DNA from 2 places in the Actinomadura rugatobispora genome. Region 1 is predicted to be linked to the other one. Evidence: riboswitches for the same ligand, from Rfam matches in the RefSeq annotation. Region 1 holds a riboswitch; the other holds the start of a gene.

Region 1 (4,263 bases):
GCTCTTGACGCGCAAGTTACGGACTCGCCTTACGCTACATGGGCGAACAGGACCAAAGTGCCCCCGGCGACGCTCCGCCCGGCGGACGATCCGCCCCGCGCACCGTCCGGCGGCCGGGGAACGAGCCTCAGCCGCGCGGCTCCCGGACGAGCTCGGCCAGCGCCCGCAAGAGCCGGTCGACGTGCTCCTCACCCGTCCCCAGTCCGAAGCTGGCGCGCACCGCCGTGTCGCCCTCGCCGCACCCAGCGCCGTCCGCGGCGGCGCCGGAGAGCAGGTGCCCGACGAACGGATGGGCGCAGAACTTCCCGTCCCGGACACCGATGCCGTACGACCCCGACAGCGTAAGCGCAGCGTCGCGCGCGTTCCACCCGTCCACCACGAATGACACGATCCCGACGCGAGGCACGCCCGTGCCCCACAGCGTCAGCTCCCGCACGCCCGGCAGCGCGGCGATGCCGCGGCGCAGCCTGGCCAGCAGCCGCTCCTCCCGCCGGACCAGCGCGTCCCAGCCGGTCGCGGCGAGGGTGTCGCAGGCGGCGGCGAGGGCGATGGCGCCCAGCACGTTCGGGGTGCCCGCCTCGTGCCGCCGCTGCGCGTCCGCGGACCAGCGGACCCGGTCGCCGTGCGCGCTCACCGAGTCGCTGGCGCCGCCGCCCTTGAGGAACGGCTCCGCGGCGCGCAGCCAGTCCGACCGGCCCGCCAGCACCCCGGCGCCGAACGGCGCGTACAGCTTGTGCCCGGAGAAGGCGACGTAGTCCACGCCGAGCGCGGTCATGTCGAACGGCCGGTGCGGGACGTACTGGGCGGCGTCCACCGCGATCCGCGCCCCGTGCCGCCGCGCCGTGCGGGCCAGCTCGGCGATCGGCCACACCTCGCCCGTCACGTTCGACGCCGCCGTGACCACCAGCAGCCTCGGCCCGGCCGGCGCCGCCGCCAGGGCCCGGTCGGCGGCCTCGATCGCCTCGGCCGGGTTCGCGGGGGCGGGCAGCCGCACGGCGCGCCGCCAGGGCAGCAGGCTCGCGTGGTGCTCGGTCTCGAACACGACGGCGGTGGTGCCGGGCGGGGCCGCGTGCGCGAGCAGGTTCATCGCGTCGGTGGTGTTGCGAGTGAAGACGACCGCCGCGCGCGTCCAGGCCCCGAGGAACCCGCGTACGGTCTCGCGCGCGCTCTCGTAGGCGTCGGTGGTGACCTGCGAGGCGTATCCGGCGCCGCGGTGCACGCTGCTGTAGTACGGCAGCGTGCGGGTGACGGCCTCGTGCACCGCCTCCAGACAGGGGGCGCTGGCGGCGTAGTCGAAGTTGGCGTAGGCGATGCTGCCGCCGTCGTCCAGGGGGACCGGCGCGCCGGTCCCGATGACGCGCGGGAGGTCCGGCTCGTGCCGGGGGACGCTCGGCTCACGCGGCGGTACGGGGGTGCGGGGCGCCGGAGCGGACGGAACGAGCGTGGAGATACCGGCGGACGACATGCGTGCGACCCTCCCAGGGTCCCGGGGACCCCATGGAGTGTCCGGCCCTGACGGCCGCGACCGGGTGGGATCCGCGCTTGCCGGGACGCGGGTTCGCGTCCGGCCAGGTCCTCACCCGGGGCACCCCATCGCGGACGAAGGGTTGCCGGTCAGCAAGCCGGGGCTTGTCGCTGACGCTCATGACCTAATGCGGAAGTATATGCGGGTGCCGACGGGGAGCAAAGAGAGGGATGCGATGAGGAACGCGGCGGTTCGAGCGCTGACCGGGGGAGTGCTGGCGCTCGGCGCTCCCGGGCTGCTGGGCGGGTGCGGGCTTCTGGGAGGCGACAACTCCGCCCAGGTCTGCGCCGACACCAGGAAGGCGTTCGAGCAGTACATCACCCAGGTCAGGAGCGTCGCCGCGAACAAGCCCGAGCAATGGAAGCAGGCCACCGAGCAGCTCGCCGGAAAGGTCGAGGGGCTGTCGGGCCAGGCCGAGAACCCCGAGCTCAAGAAGGCGCTGAAGGAGGAGGGCGGCCGCCTGCGCGGGGCCGCCACCTCGGTCGGAACGGGCGACGCCGCCCAGCTCAACACGGTGATCACCCAGACGCCGCAGCGGATCGGCCGCGCCTGCGCCTGACCCGCCGCCCCTGGCGGTCGAGCGCGCGGCGGCCGAGCGTGGCACCGTGCCGAGGCGCGTCGTCTCGGGTGACGAGGAAGGGGCCCGGCGTTTCCGCCGGGCCCCTTCTCTCATCCGCGTAGTCGGCCGGGATCGGTGCCGCCGCCCCCACCACCGGGGTCGCCGGGATCGCCGGGGTCACCGCCCCCGCCGCCGGGATCGCCCGGGTCACCGGGCTCGGGCGGCAGCGGCAGCTCGGGGCCGTCGTCGGTGGGCGGGGTCGAGGGCTCGCGGCCGGGCCCCTCGGAGCCGGGCGGGCGCGACGGGCCGGGCCCGGTCGCCGGCGGCCCGCCGGGACGGTCGGACGGCTGCCCGGAGTACCCGCCGCCGGGGGTCACCGACGGCGACCCGAACGACTTCGGCGAGTAGTTCATGATGGAGACCGCGTCCGCCATGAAGGTGCGCCACACCTGGGCCGGAAGGGCACCGCCGTACGTCCCGTACCCGGGGATGTTCAGCGGCCTGCTGTCACTGCGGAACATCGACACCGTCGTGGCCATCTGCGGGATGAACCCGTTGAACCAGATCGCCCGGCCCGCGTCGGTGGTGCCGGTCTTGCCCGCCACGTCGCGGCCGTCGGCCAGCTGCGCCCCGGTGCCGGTGCCGCCGCGGACCACCTGCTGCATCGCGTACGTGGCGTCCCGCGCCACCTGCTGGCTGAAGACCCGCTCGCCCTTCTCGGTGAACGTGCGGGTGTGCTCCTTGTTGTCGGTCACCGACTTCACCACGAACGGGGTGCGGTGCTGGCCCTCGGAGGCGAACGTGGCGTACACCCCGGCCTGCTGCACCGGGTGCACCGAGATGACGCCCAGCGGGAAGGTCGGCGCGGTGTTGGCGCCGTTGGCGGTGAGCTGGCTCCTGGGGATGCCCATCTTCTCGGCCATCGCCGTCACCTTGTCGAGGCCGACCTTCTGGCCGATGTGGATGTAGGCGGTGTTGACCGAGTTCTGGGTGGCGCCGACCAGGTTCACGTAGCCGAAGCTGCGGCCGCTGTCGTTGCGGACGGGGGTGCCGGCGAAGTACTGCGGCGAGGACCCGTCGACCGAGTCGTACAGCTTCATCCCGTCGTCGAGCGCGGTGGCCAGCACGATCGGCTTGAACCCGGACCCGGCCTGCGCCCAGTCGCCGAACGAGCTGCTCAGCGCCTCCACCAGGTAGTCGCGCCCGCCGTAGAACGCCAGCACCTGCCCGGTCGCCGGGTCGACCGACACCATCCCGGTGCGGATCTTCTTGCTCATCCCGGCCGGGGCGTTGGCGGTGACCGCGCGGCGCGCCGCGTCCATCAGCCGCTTGTCGAAGGTCGTGGTGATCTTCAACCCGCTGCGGTTGATCTCGTCCTCGCTGTAGCCGCGGCGCTCGATCAGCTCCTTCTTGGCCACATTGACCATGTAGCCCTTCTGGCCCTTGAGGATGTTGGTGATCTTCTGCTTGACCGGCATCGGGAAGGTCATCGCCGCCGCGTCGGCCTGGGTGACCGCGCCGTCCCGGACCATGTTGTTCACCACGGCCCGCCAGCGCTGCTCGGCGTAGACGCGGTTCTGGCCCTCGGGCTCGGCGAAGTTGCTCGGCTGCTGGATCGCCGCGGCGAGGAAGGCGCCCTGCGCGGGGGTCAGCTGGCTGACGTCCTTGCCGTAGTACGCCTTGGCGGCGGCCTGGACGCCGTAGGCGTCGCGGCCGAAGAAGATGGTGTTGAGGTACTGCTCGAGGATCCAGTCCTTGGACTTCTCCCGCCCGACCTTCAGGGAGACCATGATCTCCTTGAGCTTGCGGGTGACCGAGCGCTCCTTGCCGATGCCGCCGTAGTAGTTGCGGACCATCTGCTGGGTGATGGTGGAGCCGCCCTGCAGCTGCTCGCCGGTGACCGTGGACCAGAACGCCCGCCCGGTGCCCCGCACCGAGACCCCGGGGTCCTCGTAGAAGCTGCGGTTCTCGGCCGCGATCACCGCGTCGCGCACGCCCTCGGGGATCTGCTTGATCGGCACGGCGTCGCGGTTGGTGCCGGTCTTGGCGATCACCGTCTTGCCGTCGGCGTAGTAGAACGTCGGGCCCTGCGCGATGGCCTGCTGCTGCGGGGAGGGGACGGGCGTCAGGAGATAGGCGACGCCGAACGCGGCCACCGCGAACCCGAGGAATGCGAGAA
Region 2 (4,263 bases), 3.4 Mb from region 1:
TACCGGGAGGGGTAGGCGAACGCCAGGTGCACGACCCGGCCCCGCCATTCGGGGTGGTCGACCAGCAGCTCCCGGTACGCGGCCAGGCCCCGGACGATGTTCTTCGACAGCTCGGTCCGGTCGATCCGCACGATCAGCTTCCGGTCGCCGACCTGCTCGCGCAGTGCCAGCGAACGGGCTGCGACGTCCGGCTCGGCGGCCCGCCGCCGCAGCGACTCACCGTCCACGCCCAGGCCGTGCACGCCGATCGTGGTGGTGCGGCCGCCGCGGGTCACCGTACGGGCGGCGCGGTCGATCTTGACGCCCGGCAGCCGCGCCGCGCAGCAGTCCAGGAACGCCTCCGCCCACCGGTCGCACAGGAACGCCGCGTGGTCGGCGCCCAGGATGCCGTCCAGCACCCGCTCGCCGATGCCGTCGGGCAGCAGGCCGTAGTACTCGGGCGGGGCCCACGGGGTGTGCGAGAAGTGCACGATCCTCAGGTCGGGCCGCCGGTCGCGCAGCATCCGCGGGGCCAGCGACAGGTGGTAGTCCTGGATCGCGGCCTTGGCGCCGGGCGCGGCGTCGCGGGCGAGGGCGTCGGCGAAGGCCGCGTTGTACGCCTCGTACGACTGCCAGTCGCGCCGTGCCTTCGCGTCGAAGTGCGGCGCGCTGGGGGTGTCGTACAGCAGGTGGTGGACGAACCACAGCGTCGCGTTGGCCACGCCGTTGTACGCGCGGTCGAAGGTCGCGGCGGGGATGTCGAGCATCCGCACGGCGGCGCGGCCCACGTCGTGCCCGGCCAGGTCGAGCCGTCCGTCCGGGGCGCGGCGCGAGGCGGTGCGGTCGCCCACGCCGAGGGCCGCGCACACCCACAGCACCTCGGGGGCCTTCTCGCCGTCCGTGGTCGTCGCGGTGCCCGCCTCCGTCACGCCGGCCAGCCCCGACACGAGCCCGCCGCCCCCGCGCCGCATGGTCAGCGCACCGTCGTCCGACAGCGAGAACGACACCGGACCCCGGTTCGACGCCACCAGCACTTGGCTCATACCGGCAGGGTCTCAGTTGCGAACCGCGCCCATCAAAGTGGCCCGGAGGAAACCACCATGTCGCCCGCCGGGTACTTCGGCGGGCGGCCACGGGAGGCCGCGGGCCGCCGGTTAACCGACGCGCCGTCGGGTACCGGTCGCGGATGAGCAGGTCCGAGACCACCAAAACCGTGCTCGTCGCGGGGACGGCCAACCTCATCCTGGCCGTCACCAAGCTGCTCGCCGGAGTCGTGTCCGGGTCGAGCGCCATGCTGGCCGAGGGCGCGCACTCGGTCGCCGACACCCTCAACCAGGGGTTCCTGCTGGCCTCGCTGCGGCGCAGCGCGCGCCCGCCCGACCGGCGCCACCCGTTCGGGTACGGCAACGAGCGCTACTTCTGGTCGCTGCTGGCCGCGTTCGGGATCTTCGTCGCGGGGGCCGGTTACTCGATCTTCGAGGGCGTCCTGACAATCACCGGCCACGAGGCCGGCGGCGGGGAGAGCGTCTGGCTGGCGTTCACCGTGCTGGGACTGGCGGCGCTGCTGGAGGGCACCTCCTGGCTGCGGGCGTACGTGCAGGCCCGCCGGGAGACCAGGGACAGCGGCCGGGACCTGGTGGAGCACGTGCGGCGGACCCCGGACGTGACGTTCAAGGCGGCGCTGTTCGAGGACACCGCCGCGATGATCGGCCTGACGTTCGCCGCCGCCGGGCTGGCGCTGCGCGAGATCACCGGCTCGGTGTTCTGGGACGGCCTCGCCTCCATCATGATCGGGCTGCTGCTGGTCGTGGTGGCGTTCGCGCTGGGCCGCGACAGCCGCAACCTGCTGATCGGGCAGTCGGTCGAGCCGGAGACCCAGCGCCGGATCCGCGCCGAGATCGCCTCGGCGCCCGGCGTGACCGGCGTGAACGAGCTGTTCACCATGCACTTCGGCCCGGACGAGGTGCTGGTGGCCGCCAAGGTGCACTTCTCCGACGAGATCAGCGCCGACGAGGCCGAGGACATCGCGGGCGAGATCGACCGGCGGCTCCAGGAGGACCTCCCGATCGTCCGGCACGTCTTCCTCGACCCGACGCAGAGCGAGGCCACGACCGCCGCCCGGGCCGAGGCGGCCCGCCGCCACCGGGCGCGCCTCCGCCGGGGCCGCCGCCCCGTCGGCTGACCCCCCGGACGGGCGATCAAGGTCAAAGAGAAGAATGATCAAGGTCGAGGCCGGGTAACGTCTCATCGGGTGAGACCCGCCTGTCTGGCAACCGGTCAGATCATGTAAAGTCACGCAGAGAACCCGATACCGCCCAGTCGGTGGTGGGGTTCTGGTGTATCCATAACCCATAACTTCATAACGCTCATCCAGAGGGGTGCAGGGAGCACAGTGGCCAAAGGGCCGGTCTTCCAGCTCAGCCCCACACAACTTCATAACGCTCAACCAGAGGGGTGCAGGGAGCACAGTGGCCAAAGGGCCGGTCTTCCAGCTCAGCCCCACACAACTTCATAACGCTCATCCAGAGGGGTGGAGGGACCGGCCCTGCGAAGCCCCGGCAACCACCTGGTTCGTACGCGCTCGCGATCCTGCGGGGCCGACCGGGAGATGGTGCCAACTCCGGCCTGTGACCAAGGTGGCACAGGGAAGATGGGGAGAAAGGCCTCGCTCCATGGCACTCACGCCTGCCAGCACGAACTCCGCCCGCTCCGGCGACCCCTCCGTGAACCTCGGCCCAGCGACCGCCCTGACGTGCCGCGAATGCGGGCACAGCAGGGAGCTCGGCCCGTTCTACGCCTGTGAGGAGTGTTTCGGCCCCCTGGAGATCTCCTACGACTTCGGGGGAGTCACCCGCGAGGGCATCGAGGCGGGGCCGCGCAACATCTGGCGCTACCGCGGGCTGCTGCCGGTGCCGTCCAACGTCGCCGAGACGCCCAACACCGAGCCCGGCCTGACCCGGCTGGTCCGGGCCGACCAGCTGGCCGAGTCGCTGGGGCTGTCGCGGCTCTGGGTGAAGGACGACAGCGGCAACCCGACGCACTCGTTCAAGGACCGCGTGGTCGCGGTGGCGCTGGCGGCGGCCCGCGAGCTGGGCTTCAAGGTGCTGGCCTGCCCGTCCACCGGCAACCTCGCCAACGCGGTCGCCGCGGCGGCGGCCCGGGCCGGGATCCGCAGCGCGGTGTTCGTGCCGTCCGACCTGGAACAGCAGAAGATCATCACCACCGCGGTGTACGCCGGCACGTTCATCACCGTGGACGGCAACTACGACGACGTCAACCGGCTGGCCTCGGAGATCGCCGGCGAGCAGGAGGACTGGGCGTTCGTCAACGTGAACGTGCGCCCCTACTACGCCGAGGGCTCCAAGACCCTGGGCTACGAGATCGCCGAGCAGCTCGGCTGGCGGCTCCCGGACCAGATCGTCGTCCCGGTGGCGTCCGGCTCCCAGCTCACCAAGATCGACAAGGCGTTCCAGGAGCTGATCAAGCTCGGGCTGGTCGAGGAGAAGCCGTACAAGGTCTTCGGCGCCCAGGCCGCCGGCTGCGACCCGGTGTCCGCGGCGTTCAAGGCCGGGCACGACGTCGTACGGCCGGTCAAGCCGTCCACGATCGCCAAGTCGCTGGCGATCGGCAACCCGGCCGACGGCCCCTACGTGCTGGACGTGGTCCGGCGCACCGGCGGCGCGGTCGAGGACGTCACCGACGCGCAGGTGGTCGAGGGCATCCGGCTGCTGGCCCGCACCGAGGGCATCTTCGGCGAGACCGCGGGCGGGGTCACCGTGGCCACGCTGCGCAAGCTGGTGGAGAGCGGCGCGCTGGACCCGTCCGCCGAGACCGTCATCATCAACTCCGGTGACGGGCTCAAGACGCTGGACGCCATCTCCGGCGAGGTGGGGCCGAGCGCCAACATCGCGCCGTCGCTGGAGGCGTTCCGCGCCTCGGGTCTCGCCTGACCCGCCGTACCGTCGTCGTAGGTCCTGTCCGATCCAGAGAGCATCTTGGAGAGCCAGCAATGAGCACCGTGTCCGTGCGGATCCCGACGATCCTCCGGAACCTGACCGGCGGCGAGGCCGAGGTCAAGGCCGAGGGCGCCACGCTGCGCGCGGTGGTGGCCGACCTGGAGGCCAACCACCCCGGCATCGCGGCCCGCGTCCTGGACGACAACGGCAAGATCCGGCGCTTCGTCAACGTGTACGTGGGCGACGAGGACGTGCGGTTCGCCGAGGGGCTGGACACCCCGACCCCCGAGGGCGCCCAGGTCTCGATCATCCCGGCCGTCGCCGGCGG

What was found. Region 1 has a riboswitch for S-adenosylmethionine ahead of ACZ466_RS10195 (aminotransferase class V-fold PLP-dependent enzyme). Riboswitches for the same ligand answer to the same signal wherever they lie in the genome.
Region 2: linked by a shared signal. The riboswitch ahead of thrC (threonine synthase) and the one ahead of ACZ466_RS10195 (aminotransferase class V-fold PLP-dependent enzyme) in region 1 are both predicted to bind S-adenosylmethionine.

Annotation. Positions count from the first base shown of each region.
Region 1 is NZ_AP029191.1:2,410,298-2,414,560, reverse strand. It holds gene ACZ466_RS10195 (aminotransferase class V-fold PLP-dependent enzyme) at 128-1,465, opposite strand; SAM riboswitch class IV at 1,534-1,650, opposite strand; gene ACZ466_RS10190 (hypothetical protein) at 1,701-2,084, shown strand; gene ACZ466_RS10185 (transglycosylase domain-containing protein) at 2,195-4,263, opposite strand, start outside.
Region 2 is NZ_AP029191.1:5,768,026-5,772,288, forward strand. It holds gene ACZ466_RS25795 (alpha,alpha-trehalose-phosphate synthase (UDP-forming)) at 1-1,022, opposite strand, end outside; gene ACZ466_RS25800 (cation diffusion facilitator family transporter) at 1,166-2,161, shown strand; SAM riboswitch class I at 2,495-2,636, shown strand; gene thrC (threonine synthase) at 2,652-3,929, shown strand; gene ACZ466_RS25810 (MoaD/ThiS family protein) at 3,989-4,263, shown strand, end outside.